DNA from 2 places in the Methylocella tundrae genome. Region 1 is predicted to be linked to the other one. Evidence: riboswitches for the same ligand, from Rfam matches in the RefSeq annotation. Region 1 holds a riboswitch; the other holds the start of a gene.
What was found. Region 1 has a riboswitch for thiamine pyrophosphate ahead of thiO (glycine oxidase ThiO). Riboswitches for the same ligand answer to the same signal wherever they lie in the genome.
Positions count from the first base shown of each region.

Region 2: linked by a shared signal. The riboswitch ahead of thiC (phosphomethylpyrimidine synthase ThiC) and the one ahead of thiO (glycine oxidase ThiO) in region 1 are both predicted to bind thiamine pyrophosphate.

Region 1 is NZ_CP139089.1:1,940,143-1,954,603, reverse strand. It holds gene SIN04_RS11385 (heparinase II/III family protein) at 1-38, shown strand, start outside; gene SIN04_RS11380 (thiamine phosphate synthase) at 60-647, opposite strand; gene SIN04_RS11375 (thiazole synthase) at 658-1,455, opposite strand; gene thiS (sulfur carrier protein ThiS) at 1,457-1,654, opposite strand; gene thiO (glycine oxidase ThiO) at 1,623-2,633, opposite strand; TPP riboswitch at 2,692-2,813, opposite strand; gene SIN04_RS11360 (hypothetical protein) at 3,066-3,818, shown strand; gene SIN04_RS11355 (IS1595 family transposase) at 3,975-4,907, opposite strand; gene addB (double-strand break repair protein AddB) at 5,131-8,280, shown strand; gene addA (double-strand break repair helicase AddA) at 8,280-11,723, shown strand; gene trxA (thioredoxin TrxA) at 11,903-12,223, shown strand; gene queE (7-carboxy-7-deazaguanine synthase) at 12,302-12,934, shown strand; gene queD (6-carboxytetrahydropterin synthase QueD) at 12,945-13,301, shown strand; gene SIN04_RS11325 (bifunctional folylpolyglutamate synthase/dihydrofolate synthase) at 13,386-14,461, opposite strand, start outside.
Region 2 is NZ_CP139089.1:3,473,540-3,488,000, reverse strand. It holds gene SIN04_RS18315 (pseudouridine synthase) at 1-470, shown strand, start outside; gene SIN04_RS18310 (nucleoside deaminase) at 510-1,091, opposite strand; gene SIN04_RS18305 (DUF2165 family protein) at 1,112-1,609, opposite strand; gene SIN04_RS18300 (autotransporter outer membrane beta-barrel domain-containing protein) at 1,676-3,433, opposite strand; TPP riboswitch at 3,743-3,842, shown strand; gene thiC (phosphomethylpyrimidine synthase ThiC) at 3,916-5,748, shown strand; gene SIN04_RS18290 (beta-ketoacyl-ACP reductase) at 5,852-6,577, opposite strand; gene SIN04_RS18285 (acetyl-CoA C-acetyltransferase) at 6,873-8,045, opposite strand; gene phaR (polyhydroxyalkanoate synthesis repressor PhaR) at 8,445-9,041, shown strand; gene SIN04_RS18275 (cupin domain-containing protein) at 9,138-9,596, opposite strand; gene gloB (hydroxyacylglutathione hydrolase) at 9,602-10,372, opposite strand; gene SIN04_RS18265 (class I SAM-dependent methyltransferase) at 10,613-11,365, shown strand; gene SIN04_RS18260 (alpha/beta hydrolase) at 11,349-12,047, opposite strand; gene SIN04_RS18255 (hypothetical protein) at 12,341-12,556, shown strand; gene msrB (peptide-methionine (R)-S-oxide reductase MsrB) at 12,622-13,023, opposite strand; gene gyrB (DNA topoisomerase (ATP-hydrolyzing) subunit B) at 13,112-14,461, opposite strand, start outside.

The DNA of each region.
Region 1 (14,461 bases):
TCGAGAAGAAAAAGCGCGATGCGGCGCCGGAAGGCTGATGCGCCGCCGTTCGCGATCCTTTAATGCGCAAAGCGCCGCGTCGCCTTCACCCAATCCTTCGCTCGCTGCTCCGGATCGGTGTTGAGGGTGATGTCGGTCACCACCGCCGCGCTGTCGGCTCCTGCTTCTAGAACTCCGGCCGCGCGCTCGAGCGTCACGCCGCCAATGCCGACGAGGGGGATTGCGCCGATGCGCTTCTTCCATTCGCCAAGCCGGGCGAGGCCCTGCGGCGCGAAAGGCATCTTCTTCAAAATCGTCGGATAGACCGGCCCCAGCGCAATATAATCCGGCTCTGTTTCAAGCGCGCGAAAAAGCTCGGCCTCGTCATGCGTCGAAACGCCGATCCTTATCCCGGCGCGTCGAATGGCCGGCAGGTCGGCCGTGTCGAGGTCGCTTTGGCCGAGATGAATAAAGTCGCAGCCAGCGTCGATGGCATGACGCCAATAATCATTGACGACGAGCTGCGCGCCCGCTGTTTCGCACAGCGCCCTGGCTTTACGGATTTCCGCGCTCAAAATATCGTCGGGCGCGTCCTTGACGCGCAGTTGCACGAGCCGTACGCCGCAGGGCAGAAGCCTTGCGATCCAGTCCGAGCTGTCGACGATCATATAAAAGGGATCAAGCACGCGCGAGATCCGTGAAGGCGCGCCCGATCACAGGGGTCGAGGGCGCCGCCATATCGCGAGGCTGCATCGGATCGGCGCGATAGGCCATGCGTCCGGCCTCGACCGCGAGAGCGAAGGCCCGCGCAATAGTGGCGGGATCGCCGGCCTTGGCGATGGCGGTATTGAGCAAAATCGCGTCATAGCCAAGCTCCATCGCCGCCGCCGCATGGGATGGCGCGCCAATGCCGGCGTCGACGATCAGCGGAACTTGCGGAAAATGCGCCCTCAAGGCGCGCAGGCCATAAGGATTGTTGAGGCCGCGCCCGGTTCCGATCGGCGCGCCCCACGGCATCAGCACCTCGCAGCCGGCGCGGAGCAGCTTTTCGGCGACGACAAGATCCTCGGTCGTATAAGGAAACACCTGAAAGCCGTCGCGGCTCAAAATGGCCGCCGCCTCGACGAGGCCGAAAACATCAGGCTGCAGCGTGTCTTCTTCGCCGATGACCTCCAGTTTGATCCAGGGCGTGTTGAACACTTCGCGCGCCATCTCTGCCGTCGTCACAGCCTCTTTCACAGTGCGGCAGCCGGCGGTATTCGGCAGCACGCGCACGCCGAGCTGGCGGATCAGCGCCCAGAAATTTTCGCCCGCGCGGCTTGATCCCGATTCACGCCGCAGCGAGACGGTGACGATCTCGGTCTTCGCCTGCGCGATCGCGTCGCTGAGAATCGCGGGGGAAGGATATTGCGCTGTCCCGACGATGAGCCGAGAGGCAAACGAAACGCCGTAAAGGCTGAGCGCGTCGGCGTCCATATCAGCCTCCCTGCCGTGGGCTGACGATTTCGATTTTGTCGCCCTCTTTCAATCTGGTCTGCGAGCGGTCGGTCCTGCGCACAAAATTCTGGTTGAGCGCCGTTGCAACATGATGATCGTCATAATCAAGTTCGCGCAGCAGGGCGGCGAGCGTGTCGGCGGCGGCCTCAAGCCTCTTGCCGTTGACTTCTATTTGCATCCAACTCCTCCGCGAGGCTGGCGCCGTGGAGAGCGACATCAACGACCCGTCGCGCCAGCGCGGGCGCCAGCAAGAACCCGTGCCGATAGAGGCCATTGAGGGTGATCATATTGTCGTTGACGCCGATGCGCGGCAGATTGTCGGCGAAAGCGGGACGGACGCCGGCGCCGGTCTCGATGATTTCCGCTTCCGCGAAGGCCGGATGCACGGCATAGGCGGCGCCCAGAAGCTCCAGCATCGCGCGCGCGGTGATTCGGCCAGCCTCGTCGTTCTCGATCATCGTCGCGCCGATCATGAAGCGCCCGTCGCCGCGTGGCACGATATAGACGGGATTGCGCGGATGGATCAGCCGGATCGGCCGCGTGAGTTCAACCTCACGCGTGTAAAGGACCAGCATTTCGCCCTTGACGCCGCGCAGGGCAGGCAGCGTTTTCCGCGCGTCAAACCCCCGGCAATCGACGATCCAATCGGCGTCCTTTTCGCGCAGGTCAGCCTCGACGCCATATCGCAAAGTCACATTGTCCATTGCGTCAAGACGCGCGGCGAGCGCCGCCGTCGCCGCGCGTGGATCGAGATGAGCCTCACGCGGAAAATACAGCGCCTCGTCGAAACGGCCTTCAAGGTCCGGCTCGAGCGCCGCGATCGCCGCCGCGCCGATCCGCTCATATTCGCGCGTCCGGCGCGCAAAGCGCGTCAGCTCCGGCCGGTCGCGGCTGGGAGCGATGACAAGGGAGCCATGCGTCTCTGCGACCGGCACGGTCCCGGTCCAGTAGCGCAGCGATTCGACGCCGAGATCGACGACGAGCGGCTCGGCGCTTTCCGCCTCGCACCAGGGCGCGATCATGCCGCCCGCAAGATAGGAACAGCCGAGCCCTGGCCCCTCGCGCCGCTCAATAAGCTCGACGCGGCAGCCGGCGCGGGCAAATTCATAGGCGGCCGTCAGCCCGGCGACGCCCGCGCCAATGATTTTTACGCGCAAGCTCATGCGCGCCTCCAGAAGAGGAGGGCGGCCGAGCGGAGGACTCTATTGGGAGAGAATTTCAAAGGTTCACCATCCCTACGCCAGTGCGAGCTGGATCAGGTTCGAAGGGTCGCCGGGCCGCTCATTCAAGCGTTGCCAGCCTCTCAGCCCCCTGACGGGGATCCCCTAGGTTTGCGCGACCATAGGTAAGCGCGCGCGAGCCAGGCGTCAAGCGCTTGGGCTCGATCACGGCAGTTGCTCGGCGTGTGAGTTCCTGATATGTTCTCAACATCGCGTTGGGGATATTATACTTGCCGTAGTAACAGCGGGGCGCTAGCATGAGCGCCGCCGCCGGAGAGACTAGGGGACGCGACTGCAATTCAACCCGGCAGGCTTTGGAGCCTGTCGGAGATGCTAAAGCTAAATGGGCGACCCTTTATAGTAGCCGTGATGAGTTTAAAGGAATTGTCGTCGGCGCTTACGATGTATGTCGCCACTAGCCGCGACCCCATCAATGGCAAACACGAGATAATTTCGGAGCAAGAAAACAATGACGCCTTGAAACACTGTCGCGCTTTGCGAGAGTCATGCATCATTTTAGGGGCAAATATAACGCGAATAGCTGTAGATCGGATGATCGTTAGATTAGAGCCCGGACCCGTATCGATTCGCGATTTGAATAAGCTCATTGATGATATAACCGGACGTTTAGAAGACGAGTTTTTTTCAATAAATTTGTTGGTTCTAGAGCAAACCACCCAAACTTATTTCGGCTCGGACGGCGGCCTGTTTGGACCTGATGTAAGCGCCAACTTTCCTGCGCTGACTGAGGATATTGCAGAAGCTGGAAATTGTTTAGCTCTATCGCGTCACACTGCAGCTGTTTTCCACCTTATGAGAGTTATGGAGGTGGGCGTGCAACGATTGGGCGACCTATTACACATTAGCCTGCCGTCTACAAAAAATTGGCAAAATATACTGGATGAGGTGAACAAGGCGATAAAGGCTCTTCCTCCGAAAGAGAGGTTGACTAAGCAATACGCTGAAAGCGCTGCTCACCTCTATAACGTCAAGCTTGGATGGAGAAACGAGGTCATGCACCCAAAACAAACGTATACGGAGGAGGAGGCCGTCAACGTATTTAATGCGTGTCGCGCATTTATGCGCGACTTGGCGGGGCTGGTCTCCGAGACGGCCTCTTAGCGGGCACGATTTTTTCGAACGCGCGTTCGAATGTCTCGCCCGTATTCTCAACGTCAAGCTTCCGGGCGGTTTCTATAAACCGCTCGGATTGCTCTTGGTCGGCCAACTTAGGCTTTGGTTTCGCCTTTGGTTTTTCGACTTTTGCCATAGGGTCTTTCAGTCATGAGCCGTTTGATAAGCGAGCCTCTTTCCGACGATGCCCTTCAAGGCGTGGTCAGCAAGTGCAACATCATTGATACCAAGCTTAATACGGTTCAAATAACGAAAATCAAATTCGGCCAGATAGCGGTGCAAATGCCGCGCGCCGCAATGCTGATAGACGCCTTTCATGCGGCGTTTGAAGATGCTGTAGAAGCCTTCCACCGTGTTTGTGGTGACAACGCCGCGCCCGTATTCGCCAAGACGATGGTTGACGGTGTCGTGGCTGGCAAACGCCTTGCCAATCGACTTATAGCGGGTCGCCTCATCGGTCATGATCGCAGTTGCGCAAGCGATGTTAGCCTTCACGATCGGCTCTATGTCGGCGTCGACCACGCTGATTCCATCAACATGGAAGCTGCGCGAAGAACCACCACGCTCCACAAGGGGGAGCACAACATTGCGGAAGTTATAGCCTTTGAAAGAAGCGTCTTTCAGAGCGCGTTCCTGCTTGCCGATAACGGTTTCGTCGATCTCAACGGTCGCGCCTTCGCCGCCCATCGGCGCAAGGCCTCTGCCCTGCATCGCGAGACGAATGCGGTGCGACATAAACCAAGCGGTTTTCAGGGTCACGCCAAGGGTGCGGTGAAGCTGGTTAGAGCTAATCCCCTTTTTGCTCGCTGTCATGAGATGTATTGCTTGCAACCACAGGCGCAACGGAACGTGGCTAGACTCAAAAATGGTCCCAACCTTCACGGTAAACGGCTTGCGACATTCGTTGCATTGGCGGACGCCGATGCGAGTAGATTTGCCAGCCATCAATTTCATCCGCGACGCATCGGCGTTGCCGCAGTGAGCGCAAACCGGACCAGTCGGCCAAACGCGCGACTCAACGTAGGCGTAGGCGGCGCGCTCATCGTGGAAGTGTTTGTCAGAGAGAGAGGACGACATGACGGCTAACTCCTCAATGGAATCAACCTGCTCCGATCAATATACTACGTCAAGTATAATATCGCCCATCGCGTCGTACGGACAGAAGCTTTCTGCCGCTCTTGCGGCTGCGTTTAAGGCGGGATCCTGTGCAATCTGTGGATAGACCGGCCGATGCCATAGGCCGCCGATTCTGCACGCCTATGATAGCCGCCGCCCGCGCTACCATTCACGAAAGGCCCGCGTGAAAAAGAACGTCTTCACCATCGCGCCGAGCGCGCCCTTTCTGAAGACCTTCGCCAAGGCCTTCCTTGATGGCGAGGTCGTCGAAGGGTTTTCCAGAAAACTTGGGCCGTTGGCGCTCGCGGAAGCGACCATTTATGTGCCGACGCGCCGCGCCGCGCGCGCGCTGACGGACGAGTTTTCCCGCGCGGTCGGCGCCAGCGCGACCTTGCTGCCGAATATCCTGCCGCTCGGCGCGCTGGAGGAGACCGAGACGAGCCTCATCTTCGAGGAGGGCGCCGGCGACGAACTCGGCCAGCCGCTCGATCTGCCTCTGGCGATGGGCGACATCGCGCGGCGCATGCAGCTTTCAGAGCTGATCCTGTCCTGGGCGCGGGCCCTGCGCCACGCCATCGTGCGCGTCGATGCGCAAGGCGGTTATGTGGTCGACGCGCGGGAGTCTTTTCTCGTCGCGACCACCGCCGCCGACGCCTGGCATCTGTCCGGCGAACTGGCGGGGCTCATTGATGAACTGATCATTGAGGACATCAACTGGGAAAGGCTCGATCCCCTGGTGCTGCCGGAGTTCGATCCCTATTGGCGCATCACGCTCGATTTCCTGAATATCGCGATCAAGGGATGGCCGAAAATTCTGGATGAGCGCGGGCTCGTCGACAAGGCGAGGCGCCAGGTCGCGCTGATCGAAAAGCAAAGCATAAAATTGCGCGAGGGACGGTGGCAGGGACCGGTCGTTGCGATCGGCTCGACGGGATCCAATCGGGCGACGGCGCGTCTCCTCAAAGCCATCGCTGAATCGCCCAAAGGCGCGGTCGTGCTGCCGGGCCTTGATCTCGACCTCGATGACGCCGCCTTCGCGCTGATTGGCGGAGAGGGCGAGCATGAGGCCGCCTTCACCCATCCGCAGGCGGCGATGAGCCGGCTTTTGCGCACGCTGCAGCTCTCCCGCGCGGAGGTCGCGCCGCTTGGCGAGACATCGGTCGGTCAGCGCCTCAGGGAGCAATTCCTGTCGCAGGCTCTGCGCCCCGCCGAGGCCACGGATGAATGGATTGCCTATCGCGGCCGGATCGACCGCGTCATGCTCGACGAGGCGCTAGCGGGCGTCAGCCTGATCGAAGCCGCCGACGAACGCGAGGAGGCGCTGGGCCTCGCCATCGCCATGCGCGAGGTTTTGGAGGCGCCCGGGCAAACGGCGGCGCTGGTGACGCCGGACCGCGAATTGGCGCGCCGCGTCACGGCCGAATTGCTGCGCTGGGGCGTTGCGGTCGATGATTCCGGTGGCGATCCTTTGAGCGCGAGCCCTGCGGGCGTTCTGGCGCGGCTCGCCATCGCCTGCGCCGCCGAGGACATGAGCGCGGCGAGCCTTGCGGCGCTGCTGGCCCATCCCGGAGTGCGTCTTGGATTCTTGCGCGATGACATCGGGCGTCTGTCTTCCCTCTTCGAAATCGGCGTCTTGCGCTCCAGCGCGGCGGGCGAGCGAGACGCTCGCGTCGTCGCTGATCCGGCGCGCGCGATTGCTATGGCGCGGGCGGAGGCGAGGGATCGTTTCGCTCATCCGGCCAAACGGCGCATTTCCGCGCCCGAATGGGAGATTCTTGAGGATCTGCTGCGCCGCCTCGCCGCGGCCTTCGCACCGGCGCTCGCCCTTGAAGGTGAGCACGATCTCAAAAGCTGGATCAGCGCGCATCGGGCGGCGATCGCAGCGATCACGGCCGGGGAGGACGCGCGAACGAGCGGCGAGGATGTCGGAGCGCTCGACGCCCTCTTCGATGAACTGTCAGCAAACGCGACGGCCGGCATGCGCTTCGACGCCGAATCTTACGGCTTCTTCTTCGCGGCTGTGGCGCGCGACGTCAGGCTGCGCGGACCGCAAAAGGCGCATCCGCGATTGAAGATTCTCGGCCTTCTCGAAGCGCGCCTGATGGACGCTGATCTGATGCTGCTCGGCGGCCTCGACGAGACAGTCTGGCCGCCGCAGGCGCGCGCCGACGCCTTTCTCAACCGGCCGATGCGCGCGGCGCTGGGCCTGACGCCGCCCGAGCGCAAGCTCGGCCAGACGGCGCATGATTTTACGCAAGGTTTTGCGCGGGCAAGGGTGATCCTAAGCCGCGCGCAAAAGCGCGGCGGCGCGCCGACCGTCGCGTCGCGTTTCCTGCAGCGGCTTGCGGCGCTGGGCGATGAGAGCTGGCGCGGCTGCGTCTTGCGGGGACAGGTCTATGTCGATCTTGCGCGCGCGATCGACCGCCCCCTCGCGCCCGCGCCGCCGATCAGGCGGCCGGCGCCAAGACCGCCCCTCGAGCTGCGTCCTTCGAGCCTCAGCGTCACCAAGATCGAGACCTTGCGGCGCGACCCTTATGCGCTCTATGCCGAAAGAATCCTCGAACTTGCCGAATTGGCGCCGATCGGGCGCGCCGCCGGGCCGGCCGAGACCGGCAGCGCCATTCACGCCGCATTGGAGCTTTTTGTCAAAGCCCATGCCAGCGGAAAACTGCCCACGGGGGCGCGCGACGAGCTTCGCCAGCTCTTGCGCGACGGACTGAAGGATCAACTGGATGATCCAGATTTTCGTGGCTTCGCCTGGCCGCGTCTTGAAAAGATGATCGACTTTTATCTTCGCTTTGAGGCGGGGCGGCGGGACAGCGTTCAGCAAATCAGAAGCGAAATCCCGGGCAAGCTCGAACTGACGCTCGGCGATGGGTCGCCTTTCATCCTGACCGCGCGGGCGGATCGCATCGAGTTGGCCGAGGACGGCTCGATAACGCTCATTGATTATAAAACAGGGACGCCGCCGGGGACCAAAGAGATTCTGGTCGGCTTTGCGCCGCAGCTCACGCTGGAGGCGGCGATGGCCCGCCGCGGCGCATTTGATCTTCCGCCCGATCGAGACGCGATTTTTGGCCTCTACCTGAAACTCGGCGGCGCGGATGGCGGCGAGATCAAGCCGGTCGATTTCGCGCGGGAAAAGACAACCTTCATGGACGTGGCGGACGATCACTTTGCCGCGCTCATCGCTTTGCTGACCCAGTTCCGCGATCCGGCGACGCCCTATCCGGCGCGCCCGTTCCCCAAATTCGCCAAGAGCTATAACGCCTATGATCATCTGGCGCGGGTCAAGGAATGGTCGCTGAGCGGCGAGACGGAGAGCGGCGCATAATGGCTCTCGCCAACATCCCTCTGCACACGCTGGAAAAGCAGCGTCAGGCCTCAGATCCCGGCGCTTCCGTGTGGGTCTCCGCCAACGCCGGCTCCGGCAAGACGCATGTGCTCGCCCAGCGCGTCGTGCGGCTGCTGTTGCAAGGCGCGCCGCCCTCGAAAATACTCTGCCTGACCTTCACCAAGGCGGCGGCGGCGAATATGGCGACGCGCGTCTTCGATACTCTGGCGCTGTGGACGCGGCTCGACGACGCGGACCTGCGCAAATCAATCATCGCGACCGGCGCGCCAGACCCCGGCGCGCGGGAAAGAGTCGCGGCGCGAAAACTCTTTGCGCGTACGGTCGAGACGCCGGGCGGCCTGAAAATCCAGACCATTCACGCCTTCTGCGAAAGGCTGCTTCATCTCTTTCCGTTCGAGGCGAACGCGCCCGCGCGTTTCGAGGTCGCCGATGAGATGGGGCAGGCCGAACTGTTGCAGCGCGCCCGGCGCGAGGTGTTGGATCACGCATCCCGCGATGACGCGGCGCTCGCGGTCATGCTTTCGCGCGTGACGGAGGATTGCTCGGGGCAGGGATTCGAAACCCTCGTCAAGGAGGCGATGCGCCATCGCGCCATGTCCCGCGCGTCCTGGCCGCAGAATCATGAGTCCAGTCTTCGCAAGGCTTTGGGGCTGGCCGCGGGGCGGGACGTCGCCGCGATCAGGCGGCAGATGATCGAGGACGGCATCACTCCGGCGCGATGGCGCGAGATCGCCACATTTCTCGAAGCAGGCGGCGCAACAGACCGCAAGAGGGCGGCGTTGTTCCGGCAAGCGGCCGCGCATCGGGCGGATGGAGACGCCGAATCTTGCCTTGGCTCTTATCTTTCGATTTTCTTCAAGGACGATGACGAGCGATATGTCAGCCTCCTCACCAAGGCTTTGGCGAAACAGCGGCCGGACATCGAGGCCGGGTTTTATGCCGAGCAGGAGCGGCTCGAGGTTCTGCGCGCCGAACAGAAAGCCGCCGCCACCGTGGAGCGCTCAGTCGCGCTGGCTCTCCTCGTTGATGCGATCTTCCAGCGCTATGAGGCGATGAAGGCCGCGCGCGGCATCCTCGACTTCGATGATCTCGTGTCGAAGACGCTGGCGCTGCTCGAACGGTCCGAGGCGGCATGGGTGCTTTATAAGCTCGACGCCGGAATCGACCATATTCTCGTCGATGAGGCGCAGGACACGAGCGCCGCGCAGTGGCGGATTCTCGAGCGGCTGACGGGCGACTTCGCGGTCGGCGCGGGCAGCGCGACAAGCGCCCGGACTTTCTTCGCCGTCGGGGACGAAAAGCAGTCGATCTTTTCATTCCAGGGCGCGGCGCCGCATATGTTCGGCGAGATGCGGCAGAAATTCGAGCGTAAATTCACCGCCGGAGCGGAGACCTTCGCGCATGTGCGGTTGACGCAATCTTTTCGCTCGGCGCCCGGCGTGCTGGCGGCCGTCGACAAAGTGTTTGCTCCGCCCGCCCATCAAAATGGGCTTGTCGCTGATCTCGACGTCTGGATGCCGCATGAAGCCTTGAAGGAAAAGCTTCCGGGCCTCGTCGAGATCTGGCCGCCGGTTGGCGTCGAGGCGCGCGAGAGCGCGCGCGACTGGAGGCTGCCGCTCGACATTCTGGACGAGGTGGACCCGGCAAGCCTTATTGCGCAGCGCGTCGCGCAAAAGATCGCCGGTCTTATTGCCGAGGGGTCGGGAGAGTGTGTTTACGACAGCGCGGGCGGCGGCGCGCGTCCTGTCCGCGCGGGCGATATTCTCATTTTGGTGCGAACGCGCGGCGCCTTTTTCGACGCGGTGATTCGAGCGCTTAAGCAGAATGGCGTGCCTGTCGCCGGCGCCGACCGGCTTGAGCTTGCCGAACATATCGCTGTGCTTGACCTTGTCGCGGCGGGGCGCGCGGCGCTTCTGCCCGAGGACGACCTGAACCTTGCCGCGGTTTTGAAATCGCCGCTGATCGGCTTTGACGATGACGATCTTTTAGCGCTCGCCCCGCGCCGCCCGGCGAGTCTTTTCGAGGCGCTCAAAGCCTCGCGCAAGGAAAAATGCGAGGCGGCGGGGCAAAAGCTTGACCTTTGGCGCAGCCGCGCCGCGCAGAATCCTTTCGCCTTCTATTCCAGTCTGCTCTGCGAGGATGGCGGGCGGCGCGCGATGGAGGCGCGGCTTGGCCCGGAGGCGGCCGACGCCATTGACGAATTTTTGCGCCTCGCTCTCGCCCATGAGGCGGAGGCGGCGCCTTCGCTTTCAGGCTTTCTGTCCGACTTCGAGGCGGTGGAGCGTTCGATCAAGCGCGATATGGAGAGCGGGGCCGACGTCGTGCGCGTCATGACCGTTCACGCGGCGAAAGGGCTTGAGGCCAAAATCGTCTTTTTGCCGGATACTTGCGGCGCGCCGTCGCCGCGCCATGATCCGAACATTTTTGTGGTTGGGGCCGGACCCTCCGCCGCAATCGCCTGGTCGCCGCGCAAGGCGGCCGATTGCCAGGCTGTGGCGCTCGCGCGGGAAAATATGCGCGGCGCAGGACAGGATGAATATCGGCGCCTTCTTTACGTCGCCCTGACGCGGGCCGAGGAGCGGCTCTATATCGCGGGGTTTCATGGCTCGAGAGGGCGCGCTCAAGGCTGCTGGGGCGAGATGATCGACGCGGCGCTTGCGAATGATCCGGATATCGAAAGCGCCCCGGCGTTCTGGAACGCGGATGAGAGCATCCTTCGTCTCGTCTCGAAAGGCGGTTATCCCGCCTCCCTTGTTTCGCGGGCGCCCCCCGCCGCCGCGGCGTCCCCGCCGGACTGGCTCTGGCGGCGCGTCGATCCGGTGATGGAGCCGGCGCCGCCAATTCGGCCGTCGAGCGCGCTCGCATCGGCCGATCGCTGGGTTGACTCTTCTCTGACGCCGGCTCGGCGGGAGGCTTTGCGTCTCGGCTCCTTGACGCATGTGCTGCTGCAATATCTGCCCGATCTTCCGCCTGAGAGTCGCTCAAGGGCGGGGCTGGCGTTTCTCGGGGCGAGAGCCGGCGATCTCGATGCGCCGACGCGAGAAGATCTTCTCAAGGCGGCGCTCGCGGTGATCGGCGCGCCGGAGCTTGCGCCCCTGTTTGGCCCCCAATCAAGGGCCGAGGTCGCGGTTTCGGGCAAGATCGCCCTTCCGCGCGAAAAATCGATCGAGATCATAGGGCGGATCGACCGCCTGGGGATTGCGGGGGATGACGTGCTTGTGGCGGATTTCAAGACCGGCGCGCCTTGCGCCACCGCCGACATCCCGGCGCGCTATCTGACGCAAATGGCGCTGTATCGCGCCGTGCTGGCGCCGCTCTGGCCGGCCAAACGCCTGCGCATGCTGCTGATCTGGACCGATGGGCCTCTTGTCGCGACCCTCGACGACGCTTTGCTCGACGGGGCTCTCGCGGCGGTGGCGTAAGGCGCGTTTGTGATCATCATATCTATTTGTTCTGACAAAAGAGTCAGCTAAAGCGCCAGGGAATCGGCGCGGCAAAAAGCGCGCACCGACGAGGGCGCCTTGACGCAAGAGCCGAGCCTTCTTACTTTCGAAATGAAACGCAGGTGGAATTTCTCCGCGCAGAATGATGAGAGCAGCCCATGTCGACCGTCAAAGTCACCGATGCGAATTTTAAAAGCGATGTGGTTGGCGCCGGCGGCCCGGTCGTAGTGGATTTCTGGGCCGAATGGTGCGGCCCCTGTAAAATGATCGGCCCGGCTCTGGAAGAAATCGCCGACGAATTAGAGGGCAAGGTGACGATCGCCAAGCTCAATGTCGACGAGAATCCGGGCACCGCGGGCGCTTATGGCATTCGCAGCATTCCGACTTTGTTGCTGTTCAAGGAAGGAAAGCTCGCCTCGACCAAGGTCGGCGCGGCGCCGAAGGGCGAACTCAAGAGATGGATATCCGAGGCTATCTGAGCTTTCCAATTCGCGCCATTTTGTGCGCCGGTTTATAATGAAAGGACCCCGCAGGGGTCCTTTTTGCTTGGGACAAGAATGGCTTACGCAGTCAAAGAGCTGTTCTTGACGCTCCAGGGCGAGGGCGCTCAGGCCGGGCGCGCCGCCGTATTCTGCCGCTTTGTCGGCTGCAATCTGTGGTCTGGCCGCGAAAAGGACCGCGTCGAGGCGACCTGCAGCTTTTGCGACACCGATTTTGTCGGAACCGATGGGGAGGGCGGCGGCTCTTTCGCGCGCCCCGAGGCGCTTGCGGCCGCGATCGAGGCGGCCTGGCGCGGCGGAACCGGCGATCGTTTCGTCGTCTTTACTGGCGGCGAGCCTTTGCTGCAACTCGACGAGGCGCTGATCGAGGCGGCCCATGCGCGCGGTTTTGAGGTCGCGGTCGAGACCAACGGGACGCTGGAGCCGCCGCGCGGCGTCGACTGGCTATGCGTCAGTCCCAAGGCGGGCGCGGCGCTGACGGTAACGCGCGGATCTGAACTGAAGCTGGTGTTTCCTCAAGCGGATTTGCCGCCCGATGCGCTGAGCGGGCTTGATTTCGCGCATTTCTGGCTGCAACCCATGGATGGCGCTGATGTCGCGGCGAATACGGCCGCGGCGATCGCCTATTGTCTTTCGCATCCGCATTGGCGCCTCAGTGTCCAGACTCACAAGCTGATCGGCATTCCATGAAGATTTCGGCATGAAAATCACGCAGGCGTTTCATTTCGAGGCGGCGCACAGGCTGCCGCATGTCGGCGAAAAACATCGTTGCTACCGGCTGCATGGCCATTCCTACCGCGTTGAGGTGAACCTTGAGGGCGCCGTCGACCAAAAAAGCGGGTTTGTCGTCGATTTCTTCGATATAGAGGCGGCGTTCGGGCCGCTGCTGGAACGGCTCGACCATCATTACCTCAATGAGATCGAGGGGCTTGAGAATCCGACGGCGGAATTGATCGCGGTCTGGATTTTCGATCGCATCAAACCGAAGCTACCGCAGCTCGCCGGCGTCAAAGTGTTCGAGACGCCGGATTGCTGGGCTGACTATGATGGGGCTTGACGGCCCCATCAGCTCGCGCGCGTCGCTTAATTGGATTTTTGCCGGCGCATCGCGCTCGGGTTCTGCCGAGGCGTCGGTCGAAGCCTATTGCGGCGGCGTTCCGTTCAGCGCCAGCACCTCGCCTGCCAGATAAAGGCTGCCGGCGATGAGGATGCGCGGCGGCAAGCGCCATTCGCGCGCCGAGAGGAAGCGAAGCGCCAGTTCGATGCTTTCGCAGGCCGCGGCGGGGATGCCGACTTCATTGGCGGCGAGGGCGACGTCCCGCGCGGGTTTGCCGTAGAGTTCCGCCTCGACGGGAACAGCCAGCGCTTCCTGCGCAATGCCCTTGAAGGAGCGCAGGAACGCGGCGGTGTCCTTGGTCGTCAGCGTGCCGCAAATAATGATCAGCGGCCGTTCTGTCCGGTCCTCGAAATCGGCCATGGCTTCGGCTAGCGCGCGACCGCCGTCTTCATTATGGCCGCCGTCGAGCCAGATCTCGGCGCCGAAGGGCGCAATTTCACAGACGCGTCCTTTCACCATATTTTGCAGGCGCGCCGGCCACTCGACCTGGGTCAGGCCGCGCTCAAAAGCTTGCGGATCGAGGTCCGGTTCGACGCAGCGCAGGGCAGCGATGGCGGTTGCGGCATTCTGCTGCTGGTGGCGGCCGAGAAGCCGCGGCAGCGGCAGGTCGAGCAGGCCGCGCTCGTCTTCGAAAATAAAGCGGCCTTGTTCTTCCCGAGCCGAAAAATCGCGCGCCGCAATGAATGCCGGCGCGCCGACGCGCGCCGCCTCAAGCTGAAGCGCCTTGAGCGCCTCATCCTGTTGCGCGCTCAAAATTGCCGGAACGCCCGGCTTGAAGATGCCCGCCTTTTCGAAAGCGATCTTCGCGAGCGTATCGCCAAGATATTCCGTGTGATCGATCGAAATTGACGTGACCACGGTCGCTTTCGGGGGCGGGATGACATTGGTGGCGTCGCCTCTGCCGCCAAGGCCGACCTCGAGAAGCAGATAGTCAGCCGGCGCTTCACTGAAAATCTTGAAGGCGGCCGCGGTCGTAAACTCGAAAAAGGTGATCGGCGCGCCCGCGTTGACCTCTTCGCAATAGCTCAGCGCCGCGAACAGCGTGGCGTCGCTGACCAGTCTGCCGCCGCCCTTCGCCCCGAGCCGGATGCGCTCATGAA
Region 2 (14,461 bases), 1.5 Mb from region 1:
ACCTGCTGCCGCCGCGCTATCGCCTGCGTGAGCCGCCGCTTTCGACCGTCGGCCGTCTCGACAAGGAGACGTCCGGCCTGTTGCTCATCACCGACGATGGCGCGCTGCTGCACAAGATCATCTCGCCGAAGAACCATGTGCCAAAGCGCTATCTCGCCACGCTCGAATCTTCCCTGCGCGGCGATGAAGCCGGGATTTTCGCCTCTGGAGGTTTGATGCTGGAAGGCGAAGAGAAGCCGCTATTGCCTGCGACGCTGGAAGTTGTCTCGCCGACAAGCGCCTATGTGACCGTGACCGAAGGGCGCTATCACCAGGTCCGCCGCATGTTCGCGGCGGTCGGCAATCATGTTGTGGCGCTGCATCGCGATCGCGTTGGCGGGCTGGAGTTGCCTGTTAGTCTCGCGCCGGGGGAGTTTGTGGGGTTGGGCGTAGCGGAGGCGGCGGCTATGGTGTTTAGCGAAGCGATTTGAATTTACGACCGGGTTTGGCTTCAACGCGATATCGTCTCCTCACCCAAACAGCGCGATCGACTCCGCCGCCAGCACGCCGCCTGTGATCGCGATATTGGCGAAAGGCGCGGCCTTGGCCAATTGCTCGCTCGTCACCATGATCTGCCCGATCTTTTGCGACAATTGCTCGATCGAGGCGGCGAAGACGATCCGCCCGATCCCGCACCAGAGAATTGCGCCCATGCACATCGGACAGGGCTCGCCGGAGGCATAGAGCGTCGCTCCTTTCTTCAGCACGCTCTCGCGGCGCTCGGCAATCAGGCTGCGCATCGCGACCATCTCGGCATGCGCCGTCGGATCATCATTCGTTTTGCCGAGATTGCGGCCTGTGGCGATCACCTGTCCCTCGCTGACGATGGCCGCGCCAAAGGGAAAATCGCCTTTCGCGGCTTCCGCGATGGCGATGCGCATGAAGCCTTCGTCTTCAGGCAGAGGCGGTTTCATCGTCGCTCCGGCCGAGGCGTGCTGCGGCGCGCTGAACAGAGCGCTCGCAAGGCCGGCGCCAAGCAGCGCCGAAAAGCTTTTGCGACGGCTGAGGCCCCATTCATGTCCTCGACCGCACCGGCAAAAATCCTCGCTCATGTCGCCTCCTCTTGTTGGCCTCACCCCAGATCCTCATCCTTCATCGCGATGAAAATCAACACGCCGAGCATGGTGATGGCGATGCGGAAGGCGCTCGGCAGCGCCTCGGCGCCAAGGGGCGAACGCCACATGCCGAACCATTCGCCGCCAATGGCGATGAAGCCGCCCTCAAACAGCAGGAAGCCGAGCGCAAGCCCTATGATCGCGGGGCTCTTTGCACCCGCAAACGCCGGTCCCTCGGCCTTGCGGGCGCCAATCATCGACAACAGGCCAACGCCCATCAGCGCAGTGATGGCGATCTCCGTCGCGATGATCGCAAGATAGGCCGCATGGTGGAGCGCCGGCGAGGCAAGCGCGCGCCAGCCGATCATCGAGCCGCCGGGAATCCCGTCCATATCGAGCACATGCGCGACATAGGCGAAATTCGTCCAGTAATCCGTGACATTGCCGAAAGCGACAAGCGCCATGAACAGCGCGACGGCGCCAACACAGCCGATTTTAGCCAACCGAACAACCACGCAGAACCCCTGCAAGCCATAAAGGGCGCTCAAACGGCAGCCACGCGCCGGAGTTGACGTCACATTTCAAAATGACACGCGTAGACCCGCCGTTGCGCTGTTGATGGAGGCTTTGCTGGCGAGGATGCCATCGTAGCGGATGAAGAGATCCCCCGGCTGCCACGGCAGCGTCACGCGGAGGCCGACCGCTGCGGCGTCTCGCGGCGCGTTGACCCCGGCGACCGCGAAACTCGCGTCCGACAGGCCCTGAAAGCCGGCGACGACGCCACGGTGGGTATCGGCATAATCATGCGCCCATCCGATGCGCGCCGCGACATTCAGGGCGACGGAGTTCACCGGGATGTCATAGGCGAACTCCGTCCCGAGAACGCCCAGCGCGGAAGCCGTGGTGGCGGCGTTGACACGCAAGCTGATCGCGCCGGCGCCGCTTTCGCCGAAGCCGTCCTGTCCGACGACAATGCCTTGCATCGACGCGAAGGGCGTGATCGTCGCGCGATCAACAAGGGCGAAATGATAACCGGCCTCGACCCGGGACAGGAAGGCGCTGGCCGCCCAATTGGCGAAGGCCTCGCGCGACACGCCAGGAAAGGCAATAGTTCGGTTCGCGCCCGCGCTGTTGTAGGAATAGCCGAGCGCCCCATCGATATACATATTCCCGGCCGTGTAGCCGGCGTAAGTTCCAAGGGCGACGCTGTCGAGGCTGCCGCTGCCGGAAATGCCGCTGGTGTTGAAGGCGCTGCGGACATAGGCCGCCGCGACGCCCGCCTGCAACGACGGATTGAAAACATAGTCCACGCCGACCGCGCCGCCGCCGCCGCCATAGCCCAATCCATGAACATCATTGCCGCCAAACAAAGCGCCGCCGCCGCCGAAGCTGCTCATCCAGGGCCGCAACCCGCTACCGTTGTTGAGGCCCGTGAGGCTGCGCGCCAAATGCGTCTGATCGTGCAAAACGTCGAGGAACATCTGGCCGACGTTGATCGCAACCGATGGCGCATCGGCGTAGATCTCGCCATCGAGTTGCGTCAACGCCAGGCGCAGGGGCGTCGGACTGCCAACATTCAGGAGGTCCAGCGCATTGTAGATCGAGTCCATGTCGCTGAACAATGGCGGCAGCATCGCGTGATCGAGAGCGTTCGCGACCGCGCCGGCGTTGCCCCCGCCTGCACGCGGCGTATAGGCCAGGGCGTAGGCGCCGACGGGCTGCTGGTTGACATAGTCGGAAGGCGGCAGGCGTTGCGCGCCCTCGCATCCGGGGTTCGCGCTCGTGCCGATCAGATATTCCTGCGCCGGGCCGCCCTTCCCCCAGGGGCCCGCCGGATAGCCGCTCCGGCCCGGCACGCCGGGAAAACGTCCGAGGACCGGGCCGCCTGTCCCGACGAGGATGCAGGTTCCCGCAGGAATCGTCACGATCGTCACGTTCTCGGGCAGCCAGGGCAGCGCCAGAGCGTCCTTGATCTGCGCCGGGGTCAACCCGCGCACCGTATTTGAGCCGGCGAGAAAGCTCCCGAGCGCAGTGCTGGCGCCCGCGTTGCCCGTGGCCGCGGCGCCTTGGGGCGAATAGAAACGCACATATTGTGTGGGCGTCGAGGTCCGCACGACAACGGCCGGCGCGGAATCGAGAAAGGAAAAAGGCTCGTGAGTTTGGCCCAGATAGGCGTTGGCTTGAGCGCCGTTGATGATCGAGGGCACTGAGCCGTCGCCCCGGATGAACACTGGCCCAACGATGATCTGGCCGGGCGGCGCGGGCAAGCCGTCCGCGCTCTGAGCGGCCGCCGAACCCGCCAATCCGGCCGTCAGGACTATGGAGAAATACAGAAGCAAGCAGCAACGCTGTACGTGATGGAAAATATTCATAGCCGCGCCCCCGGTCAGGAATTGACTTGAATGATCCGTTTCGCCGCCGCGTTTCAAGCTTTGGTCAATTTTTATTGATTATTGAAGGATGTGATATTTTGTGAATCGGCGCAATTCATTGCGCATCTCTTCAGTCTCCGAGATTTTGTTTTCAGACAGTCAGTGCTTTAGCGGCAACACTGGAGACGGGCGGCGTGGCCGATCTGTTTGCCCCATGCGGCGGCGCGCATAAAGCTCGCGCCCGCTTGCTCAATCCGGCATAGCGCGCTACGTTGAACATTCGCCCTGGGGTGCTGCTGGAGACGGCGGCTGAGATCACACCCATAGAACCTGAATCTGGATAATGCCAGCGCAGGGACCGGCAAGTCGGCTGAAGCATCGACACGATTCGCTCCATGCCCGCCGCACCCGCCTCCTGCCCTAATGTCAAACAATGAGCGGAGGAATAGATGAATATTCACGACAAGCCACAAAATCTCGCGCCGCAATCCGTGACCTCGGGTCCGCTGCCGGGCTCCAGGAAAATCTATGCGCGGCCGGCGGGGCGCGCCGATATCGCCGTGCCGCTGCGTGAGATCGCGCTTGACCCTTCCGCCAAGGAGCCGCCTGTCCGCGTCTACGACGCCTCGGGCCCCTATTCGGAAGACGATCCGCAGATCAATCTGTCGGCGGGCCTTCCCCGCATTCGCGAGCCCTGGATCGCCAAGCGGCAGGGACTGGAGTTCTACTCAGGCCGCGAAGTGCGCCCCGAGGACAATGGCGTCGTCTCTCCCGACCGGCTCGTTCCGCCCTGCCCGGCCAATACGTCGCCGCGCAAGGCGCGCGACGGCGCGCTCGTCACGCAATATGAATTTGCGCGCGCGGGGATCATCACCGAGGAGATGATCTATGTCGCGGCGCGGGAAAACCTTGGCCGCGAACATATGGTGGAGGGCGCCGAGGCGCGGCTCAATGACGGCGAAAGCTTCGGCGCTTCGATCCCCGCTTTCATAACGCCCGAATTCGTGCGCGACGAAATCGCGCGCGGGCGCGCCATCATCCCGGCCAACATCAACCATTCCGAACTCGAGCCGATGATCATCGGCCGCAATTTCCTCGTGAAGGTCAACGCCAATATCGGCAATTCGGCGGTGACCTCCTCCGTCGCGGAAGAGGTTGAGAAAATGGTGTGGGCGATCCGCTGGGGCGCCGACACCGTGATGGACCTCTCGACTGGGCGCAACATCCACAATATCCGCGACTGGATCATGCGCAATTCGCCCGTGCCGATCGGCACTGTTCCGATCTATCAGGCGCTCGAAAAAGTCGACGGCGATCCGACCAAGCTCACCTTCGAAATTTTCCGCGACACGCTGATCGAACAGGCCGAGCAGGGCGTCGATTATTTCACCATCCACGCCGGGGTGCGGCTCGGTTACATTCCGCTGACGGCGCGGCGCACGACCGGCATCGTCTCGCGCGGCGGCTCGATCATGGCGCGCTGGTGCCTTGCTCATCACAAGGAGAGCTTCCTTTACGAACGCTTCGACGAAATCTGCGACGTCATGCGCGCCTATGACGTCTCATTCTCGCTCGGCGACGGGCTGCGTCCGGGCTCAATCGCCGACGCCAACGACAGGGCGCAGTTCGCCGAACTCGAGACGCTCGGCGAACTGACCAAGATCGCCTGGGAGAAAGGCTGCCAGGTGATGATCGAAGGCCCCGGCCATGTGCCGATGCACAAGATCAAGATCAATATGGAAAAGCAGCTCAAGGAATGTCATGAGGCGCCCTTCTATACGCTCGGGCCGCTGACGACGGACATCGCGCCCGGCTATGATCATATTACCTCCGGCATCGGCGCAGCCATGATCGGCTGGTTCGGCTGCGCCATGCTCTGTTACGTGACCCCGAAGGAGCATCTCGGCCTGCCCGATCGCGACGATGTCAAGACCGGCGTCATCACCTATCGCATCGCGGCCCATGCCGGCGATCTCGCCAAGGGCCATCCGGCCGCGCAGCTGCGCGATGACGCGGTGTCGCGCGCGCGCTTTGATTTCCGCTGGCAGGATCAGTTCAACCTGGGGCTGGACCCTGAAACGGCGCGGCTGTTCCATGACGAGACGCTGCCGAAGGACGCGCATAAGACAGCGCATTTCTGCTCGATGTGCGGGCCGCAGTTCTGCTCGATGAAGATCACGCAGGATATTCGCGACGAAGTCGCGGCGATCGAGGAGCGCGAAAAAGGAATGGCCGGCAAGAGCGCCGAGTTTCTCGAAGGCGGCGGCAAGCTCTACGTTTGAGCGCCGCCAACGCGCCTCCACATCGTAAAAGGCTTGAGGGACCAATCATCTCCCTCAAGCCTGCGGGCTTTCGCCGGGCGCGACAGACTCGAGAGTCGGCCGTTCAGATCATATACTGGCCGCCATTGGCGGTCAGCGTCGAACCGGTGATGAAACCGGCGTCATCGGCGACAAGAAAGAGGACGCATCTTGCGACTTCTTCCGGTTCGCCGAGCCGGCGCACCGGGATCTGCGACAGGATCGACTTTTCCAGAACCTCTTTCGGCACCGCCTTGACCATATCCGTCGCGATATAGCCAGGACAGATGGCGTTGACCGTGATCCCCTTGCCGGCGCTTTCCTGAGCGAGGGCCTTGGTAAAGCCGAGATCGCCCGATTTTGCGGCGGAGTAGTTCGTCTGACCGAACTGACCTTTTTGGCCGTTGATCGATGAAATATTGACGATACGGCCAAATCCGCGTTCACGCATGCCCTCGATGACGGGACGCGTCATATTGAAGAGCGAGTTCAGATTGGTGTTGATCACCTCGTACCATTGCTCGGGCGTCATTTTGTGGAACGGGGTGTCGCGCGTGATTCCGGCATTGTTGACGAGGATCTCGATGGGGCCGAGGTCCGTTTCGACTTTCTTCAGCCCCTCCGCACATTCCTTGTAGTTGGACACGTCCCATTTATAGACAGGAATGCCTGTCTCCGCCTTGAATTTGGCGGCGACGGCATCGTTTCCGGCGTAGGTTGCCGCGACCTGATAGCCGGCCGCCTTCAAAGCCTTGCTGACGGCGGCCCCGATTCCCCGCGTGCCGCCGCTCACTACCGCCACTCGCGCCATTTTCATCTCCCCAGTTCCAGCCTTGAGCCTTGTTGAAGCGCGCCTTACCCGGCGAGACGCGCTTTCGATGTTTTCGATGTGCGAACTGATTCCTATCGCAAAAGCAGTTCGGGCCCATTGATGTAGCGCACTCCAGTGCGCGCAACGCACTCCGGCGGGGCAGCGCCTTAAACTGATCCGACCAGGTTTCAATCGACCCGTTCTGGCGGCGTTTTCCGCACCTCGCGCGCAGTGACAAACGCCCCGATTTTAGCCCTGCCCCGCGGCCGCCGGCGTAATCCCGACGGTTGTGCGATCAGCGCTCGATCGTCAGCGCGATGCCCATGCCGCCGCCGATGCACAGCGTCGCCAGCCCCTTCTTGGCGTCGCGACGGCGCAATTCATGCAGCAGCGTGACCAGCACCCGGGCGCCGGAAGCGCCGATCGGATGGCCGATCGCGATCGCGCCGCCATTGACGTTGACGCGCGCCGGATCGAGGGCGAGGTCCTTGGCGACGGCGAGCGCCTGCGCCGCGAAGGCCTCATTGGCTTCAATCAGATCGAGATCCTGGATTTTCCAGCCGGCCTTTTCAAGCGCCTTGCGCGAGGCTGGAATAGGTCCCGTACCCATGATTGTCGGATCGACGCCCGCGGTCGCCCAGGAAACGATGCGCGCCAGCGGCTCGAGCCCACGCCGGGCGGCCTCATGAGCGCTCATCAGCACGACCGCGGCGGCGCCGTCATTGATGCCCGATGCATTGCCCGCCGTTACGGTGCCTTCCTTGGTGAAGGCGGGGCGCAGCTTGGCGAGCGCGTCGAGCGTCGCGCCGTGACGGATGAATTCATCCTTGTCGACGATGACGTCTCCCTTCTTGCCGCTGATCGTGAAGGCGAGGATTTCCTCGTCGAACTTGCCGGCCTTTTGCGCGGCCTCCGCCTTGTTCTGCGATGCGACGGCGAAACGGTCCTGTTCGTCGCGGGTCAATTGCCATTTGGCGGCGACGTTTTCCGCCGTCTGACCCATGTGATAGCGATTGAAGGCGTCGGTCAGGCCTTCGCTGAGCATCGTATCGACAAATTTAAGATCGCCCATTTTGACGCCGGAGCGCAGATAGGCGCTGTGCTGCGCCTGCGACATGCTTTCCTGACCGCCGGCGACAATGATAGTGGCGTCGCCGCTGGCGATCTGCTGCATCCCGAGAGCCACGGCGCGCAGCCCTGAGCCGCAAACCTGATTAAGGCCGAAGGCGGTCTTTTCCTGCGGAACGCCCGCCTTCATCGCCGCCTGCCGCGCGGGATTCTGCCCCTGGCCCGCGGTGAGCACCTGACCCAAAATCACTTCATCGACTTCGGCCGGCTCTACCTTCGCGCGTTCGAGCGCGCCTTTGATCACGGCGGCGCCGAGTTCATGCGCTGGAACTGAGGCGAAGGCTCCGTTGAAAGAGCCGACAGCCGTCCGCGCTGCGCTCACGATAACAATATCAGACATTGGGCATCCTCCGTGGTCCGGCCGTTGAGGGGCGCATGCTCCCTGGCTCTTGCCGGGTAAGATAACACGACAACTGAGCGCCGTCGGGACCGGATTATAGTGGGCTCGCAAAAAAAGGGAGGAAAAAATCGCCTTCGAAAAATAGTTCTCGCTTTGAAATAATAGGAATATCCTACACCCTCTCTGGCTGGCGGGGAGAGGTTGAGACGGCCCGCGGCAAAGTTGGAGACGCCGGCAAAGCGGCGTCAGACATACCGTTGCGGGGATTGAGACTTGACCAGGACGCTTTGATTTGGGATCGATGCTTGTGGAATAAAATTCATACCGAGATCGAATGATCATCGAGGCGCGGCGATGCAGACGGTTCCCAAAGCGACTTCCGAAGGCGGGCGACTGACCATGGCGAATGACAAGCAGCCGATCACGATCAAGAAATACGCGAACCGGCGCCTCTATAACACCGGGACGAGCGCCTATGTGACCCTCGAAGACCTCGCCGGCATGGTCAAAAAGGGCGAAGATTTCGTCGTCTTCGACGCCAAAAGCAGTGAGGACATCACGCGGTCGGTTTTGACGCAGATTATTTTTGAACAGGAAGGCAAAGGCGGTCAGAGCCTCCTGCCGATCGCTTTTTTGCGCCAGCTCATCCGCTTCTATGGCGACAGCATGCAGATGCTCGTGCCAAGCTATCTCGAATTCTCGATCGACAAATTGACGAGCGAACAAGGCAAGTTCCGCGACAAGGTCGCCGGCGGCTTCGGCGCGCAGGGCATCGGGCCAAGCTTTGGCTCTCTCGAGGAAACCGCCCGCAAGAACATGGCGTTGTTCAATCAGGCGCTCGCCATGTTCAGCCCCTTCGTCGCGCCGCTTGCGCCCGCCGAGACGACCCCGCCCAAGGCGGAGCCGGAGGCCACGACGAAAAACGACATCGACGAGATGAGGCGTCAGCTCGAGGAAATGCAAAAACGAATCGAGAGCATGACGCCGAAAGAGTGAGGTTTGCCGGCGCGTGATTTCAGGGAAGCTGCTCAAGCTTTTGAATCTGGAGCGATTTCTGATCGATCGAATGTCTCCATTCGATCGGAAAGCGCTCTAGCGGGCTGCTGAGCGCGGCCCCCACCCCGGCGGCGCAATTTCGAAATGCGCGAATTCAAACCCCGGAGCGACGCCGCAGCCAACGAGCGTCCAGGCCCCAAGACTTGTCGCGCTCTGCCACCAATGCGCCGGAACGATGAATTGCGGGCTCTCCCCTTTGAAGAGATCGGGGCCGAGCAGATGCCGGCTCAAATCCTCGCCCGTTTGCGAAACGCTGATCGCGAGCGGCGCGCCAGCGTAAAAATGCCAGCTCTCGGCCGCATCGACCCGATGCCAATGCGAGATCTGCCCCGCCGCAAGCAGAAAATAGATCGCCGTGGAGGCGGCGCGGCCAGCCTCATTCGTCGCAGGATCGCGAAAAGTCTCGCGGTAGAAGCCGCCTTCTGGATGCGGGCTCAAATCCAGCAGGCGAATGACATCTTCCGCGCTCGCGCTGGCGATCGAATCTTCCGCCATCGCGTTCAGGCGCGGTTCTTGCGGTCGCGCAATTCCGCGAAGACCGCGGCCGGGTCGGCGTCGGGCATGCCGACAGCCGCCTGAACCTCGGGCTCTTCCGCCCGCAAAAACGGGTTGGTGGCGAGTTCGATCGCGATCGTTGTCGGCAGAGTATATTTGCCCGCCGCGCGCAAAGCGGCGACCTCCGCGGCGCGCTCTCGCAGAATCTCATTGGCGGAATCAACGCCCAGCGCAAATTTCGCATTGGCCAGCGTATATTCATGACCGCAGTAGACCTCGGTCTCTCCCGGCAGGGCGGCAAGTTTCATCAGCGAATGAAACAGCACCTGCGGCGGCTCCTCGAATGCCCGCCCGCAGCCCATAGCAAAGAGAGTGTCGCCGACAAAAACGATGTCGGCTTCCTCGAACCAATAAGCGACGTGACCGCTGGTATGGCCCGGAACCTCGATCACACGCCCCTCCAAGGCTCCGATCCTGACGGTGTCGCCTTCGCCGACTTCCTGATCGAGACCGCCAATCTTCGCGGCCTCCTTGCGCGGGCCGGCGACCCGCGCGCGCGGAAAGGCGGCTTTGAGGGCGCCGACGCCCTGCACATGGTCGGCGTGGTGATGCGTCAACAGAATGTCGGTCAGCGTCCACTCGCGGGCAGCGAGCGCCGCGAGAATTGGCGCCGCCTCAGGCGCGTCGATCGCAACAGTCGACCGCGTTTCGGGGTCGTGGACGAGCACTCCGAAATTGTCCTTGAGGCACATGAACTGATAAATATGAGGCGCCATCGTTTTCTTTCCTGTTCGACGCCTGATTTTGCCACGCCGACGCCCGGCGTGAAACCCCGCGCCGCCGGGCTTTCTTTTCGAACCTTAACGGCCGATGATCGCAGGACAAGTTCGCCACATCCAAATCGCGCGAAATCGGGCCGATCGCGCTTTCCCTTTTTCTGTTTCGACGCAAAATCTTAATACGCATATCGGCTTTATCTTAAGCCGCGCCAAAGCTCCAAATGAAGCCAGCCCCAGATGTCGCTCGACGTCGTCGATCTTCGCTCTTTCTACGATTCGCCGGCCGGTGAGGTCGCGCGGCGGCTGATCGGACGCATCGTGCGTCATCGCTTTTCCAATTGCACCGGCTATTCGATTCTCGGCGTTGGCTATGCGACGCCCTATCTCGGCGTCTTCCGCGAGGAAGCGGTGCGCGTGCTGGCTTTCATGCCGGCGCAGCAAGGAGTGATCAACTGGCCGTCTTCCGGCTATTCGGCCTCCGCGCTGGTCGAGACGACGACGATGCCCTTGCCGGATTCCTCGATCGACCGGGCGATCCTGATCCATGGGCTCGAGATCACCGAACATCCGCGCGATCTGCTCGCAGAGCTCTGGCGCATCCTGACCCCGGGGGGGCGCATTCTCGTCATTGCGCCAAGCCGCTCCGGGCTCTGGGCGCGTCTTGACAGTACGCCCTTCGGACATGGCCAGCCATTCTCGCGCAGCCAATTACGCGATCTGATGCGTGAGACGCTGTTTTCGCCGACGCATTGGTCAGAAGCGCTTTATGTGCCGCCGTTCAAACATCGCACACTGCTGCGCTCCGGGATTATGTTCGAGCGCATCGGCGGGTTTTTCGGCCTTCCCGGCGCCGGCGTCCTGATCGTCGAAGCGACCAAGCAGCTCTATCGTCCGATCCCGAGCCTGCGCCGCGCGCAGGACTCCCGGCCGCAGTTCGCGCCCGCGCCGGAGCCCGTCGGCATCGCGCCGGTTTCTACGTTCGAGCCTTGACTCCGTCAGGCAGCTTCAGATTGAAGCGGTTCGCCAGGAACAGGCCGCCGTGCGTGAGCCCGGCGGCGTCAATGCCATGTCCGAGCCCGGCCGAGAAATGCCATTGGCACGGAATTTCGGCTTGCGCCAGCGCCTCGGCGCCAAGAAACAGCGCTTCTGGCGAAATCACATCGTCCTCGCTGCCATGCACCAGAAGAATCGCGGGTGACTTGCTTACACCCTTGCGGGCGCTTGCTTCCGCAAGATGCTCCGGCCCGACGAGCGCGCCGGAATAGCCGACGACGCCCGCGGGCGCTTTGGCGCGACGAAGCCCGACATGGAGCGCGAGCATGGTTCCCTGGCTGAAGCCGACGAGAGCCAGCTTCGAATCATCGAGGCCATGACGCTCCAGTTCCGCATCGAGAAAGCCGTTGAGCACGGGCGCCGCCTTGTTGACGCCGACCCAGCGCTCCTCGGGATCACGCATCGTCAAAGGAAACCATTGGCGCCCGCCCGGAGCCTGCACGCAAGGGTCCGGCGCATTGGGCGAAACGAAGGCCGTATCAGGCATAAAGGGCTGCCACTGTTTGGCGATGGCGATCAGGTCCGTGCCGTCGGCGCCATAGCCATGCAGGAACACGACGAGCTGTTTCGTCTTACGCGATTTCGCCGCCAGGCGCGGGCCGTCGATCAAAGCCGCCATAAGGATCATCCGCTGATTGGGAGGGGTTTGGCTATACCGCCACTTAGCGCATGACGCCCGAAAGTGGAAACCTGTTTTCGGGCGGCGCCATCCTCGAACTTATCAGTGAGGACGTTTCGTTCCGAACGGAACCAGACCCGGCGCTAAATCGATACGTGCGGAGCGGCGCAAAATCGCATTTACCGGGAGACGCGGCGAGATTAAGATTTTTTCGAGATCGAGGCCATTTTTCGACGCATGAAGCCTGCCGCCTTCAGGCCATGCCGCAAGGACTCGCGCCAAGGACTCCCAAAATGTACATCATAGCCCGCAACATCACCGGACCGCGGCTTCGCTGCGAAGCCTTGATGGTCGACAAGAAAACCTTCACGCCCTGGCCGCCGACGAGCGAGGACGGCTGGCGCCGCGCCTATAAATTTCGCGACAAGCTGATGGCAGAGGTCGTGCGCATGGAGGCCGATCCCATGGGCGAGCAGCTCAAGGTCATCGAGGCTGTGTATATTCCTTGAGGCCGGGAATAGGGGCCTCAAACTCCGCATTTGGCCGCGAGGCGCGTTGGGGAAGCCAGCAGGAATCACTCCGGCAAAAAATTCATCGCGACGCCGTTGATGCAATAGCGAAGGCCGGTCGGCGGCGGACCGTCGGGAAAGACGTGTCCGAGGTGGCTGCCGCAGCGGCTGCAATGCACTTCCACGCGGCGCATGCCGTAGTTGCGATCCTCTGAGGTCTCGACCGCCCCCTCGATCGGATCGTTAAAACTCGGCCAGCCGGTGCCGCTCTCGAATTTGCCATTAGAGGCGAAGAGCTTTTGCTCGCATCCGGCGCAGACAAAGGTCCCGGCGCGTTTTTCATGATTGAGGGCGCAGCTTCCCGGCGCCTCCGTGCCATGCTCGCGCATGATATGAAACTGCTCGGGCGTCAAGATCTTGCGCCACTCAGCTTCGCTATGCGTCACGGGGAAAGTCGTCGTGTGCATGATTGACGCTCCAAAAGGCGTTGGTTCACGCCGTTATATAGGCGCGCGATCTTGTCCTAAAAAGCCCGCGCCTCTGGAGGATCAGGCTCTACACGTCGAGATTGGCGACGTTCAGCGCATTGTCCTGAATGAACTCGCGGCGCGGCTCGACGACATCGCCCATCAGCTTGACGAAAATATCGTCGGCGTCATCGCCTTCCTTGATCTTGACCTGCAGCAGAGAACGCGCCTCGCGGTCGAGCGTCGTCTCCCAGAGCTGCTCCGGGTTCATTTCCCCGAGGCCTTTATAGCGCTGCATCTGGGAAATGCCCTTTTGGCCTGCCGCCATCACGGCGTCGAGAAGTTCGCCCGAGCCGGAGACCTGCGTCTGATCGGCGCGCCGGACAAAAGTCGCCGGTCGCGCAAAAACGTCGTGCAATGTCGTCGCGTGTTCATTGAGGCGGCGCGCCTCGCTCGAGGCGAGCAATCCGGCGTCAATGGTCGCAGCCTGGCGGACGCCGCGCACCTGCCGGCTGAAGACATAGCCGCCATTTGCGACCGCGCCCTGCCAGCCGCGCTCCATATCGTCGGCGAGTTCGTCGAGACGCGCGGCGATGGAGGCGGCGAAACCTTCGGCGGCCTCTTCATCATCCGGCCCGATCGGCTTCAGCGCCCCGGCGATGGCGGCCTGCTCGACCACCATACGGTCATAGCGCGAATGCATCGCATTGAGGATCTGGCGCACGATCCGCGCCTCCTCAAGGATGCCGCGCAGGTCAGCGCCAGCGCGTTCGACGCCGCCGGCAAGGCGCAGCACAGCGCCATCAAGGCCATTGCCGATCAGATAATCTTCCCGCGCATGTTCATCCTTCAGATATTGCTCGGAGCTGCCGCGCTTCACCTTGTAGAGCGGCGGCTGCGCAATATAAAGATGGCCGCGCTCGATCAATTCGCGCATCTGGCGGAAGAAGAACGTCAGCAACAGCGTGCGGATATGCGAGCCGTCGACATCCGCGTCGGTCATGATGATGATCTTGTGGTAGCGCAATTTGTCGACGTTGAAGTCGTCGCGGCCGATGCCTGTGCCGAGCGCCGTGATCAGCGTGCCGATTTCCTGACTGGACAGCATCTTGTCGAAGCGGGCGCGCTCGACATTGAGAATCTTGCCGCGCAGCGGGAGCACAGCCTGATATTCACGGTTGCGGCCCTGTTTGGCCGAGCCGCCGGCCGAATCGCCCTCGACCAGAAAAAGCTCGGCCTTGGAAGGATCGCGCTCCTGACAGTCGGCGAGCTTGCCCGGCAGATTGGCGACGTCGAGCGCGCCCTTGCGCCTTGTGAGTTCGCGCGCCTTGCGCGCCGCCTCGCGCGCCTGCGCCGCCTCGACGACCTTGCCGACCACCGTGCGGGCGTCCTGCGGATGCTCCTCGAACCAGGAGCCGAGCATCTCGTTGACAAGCCC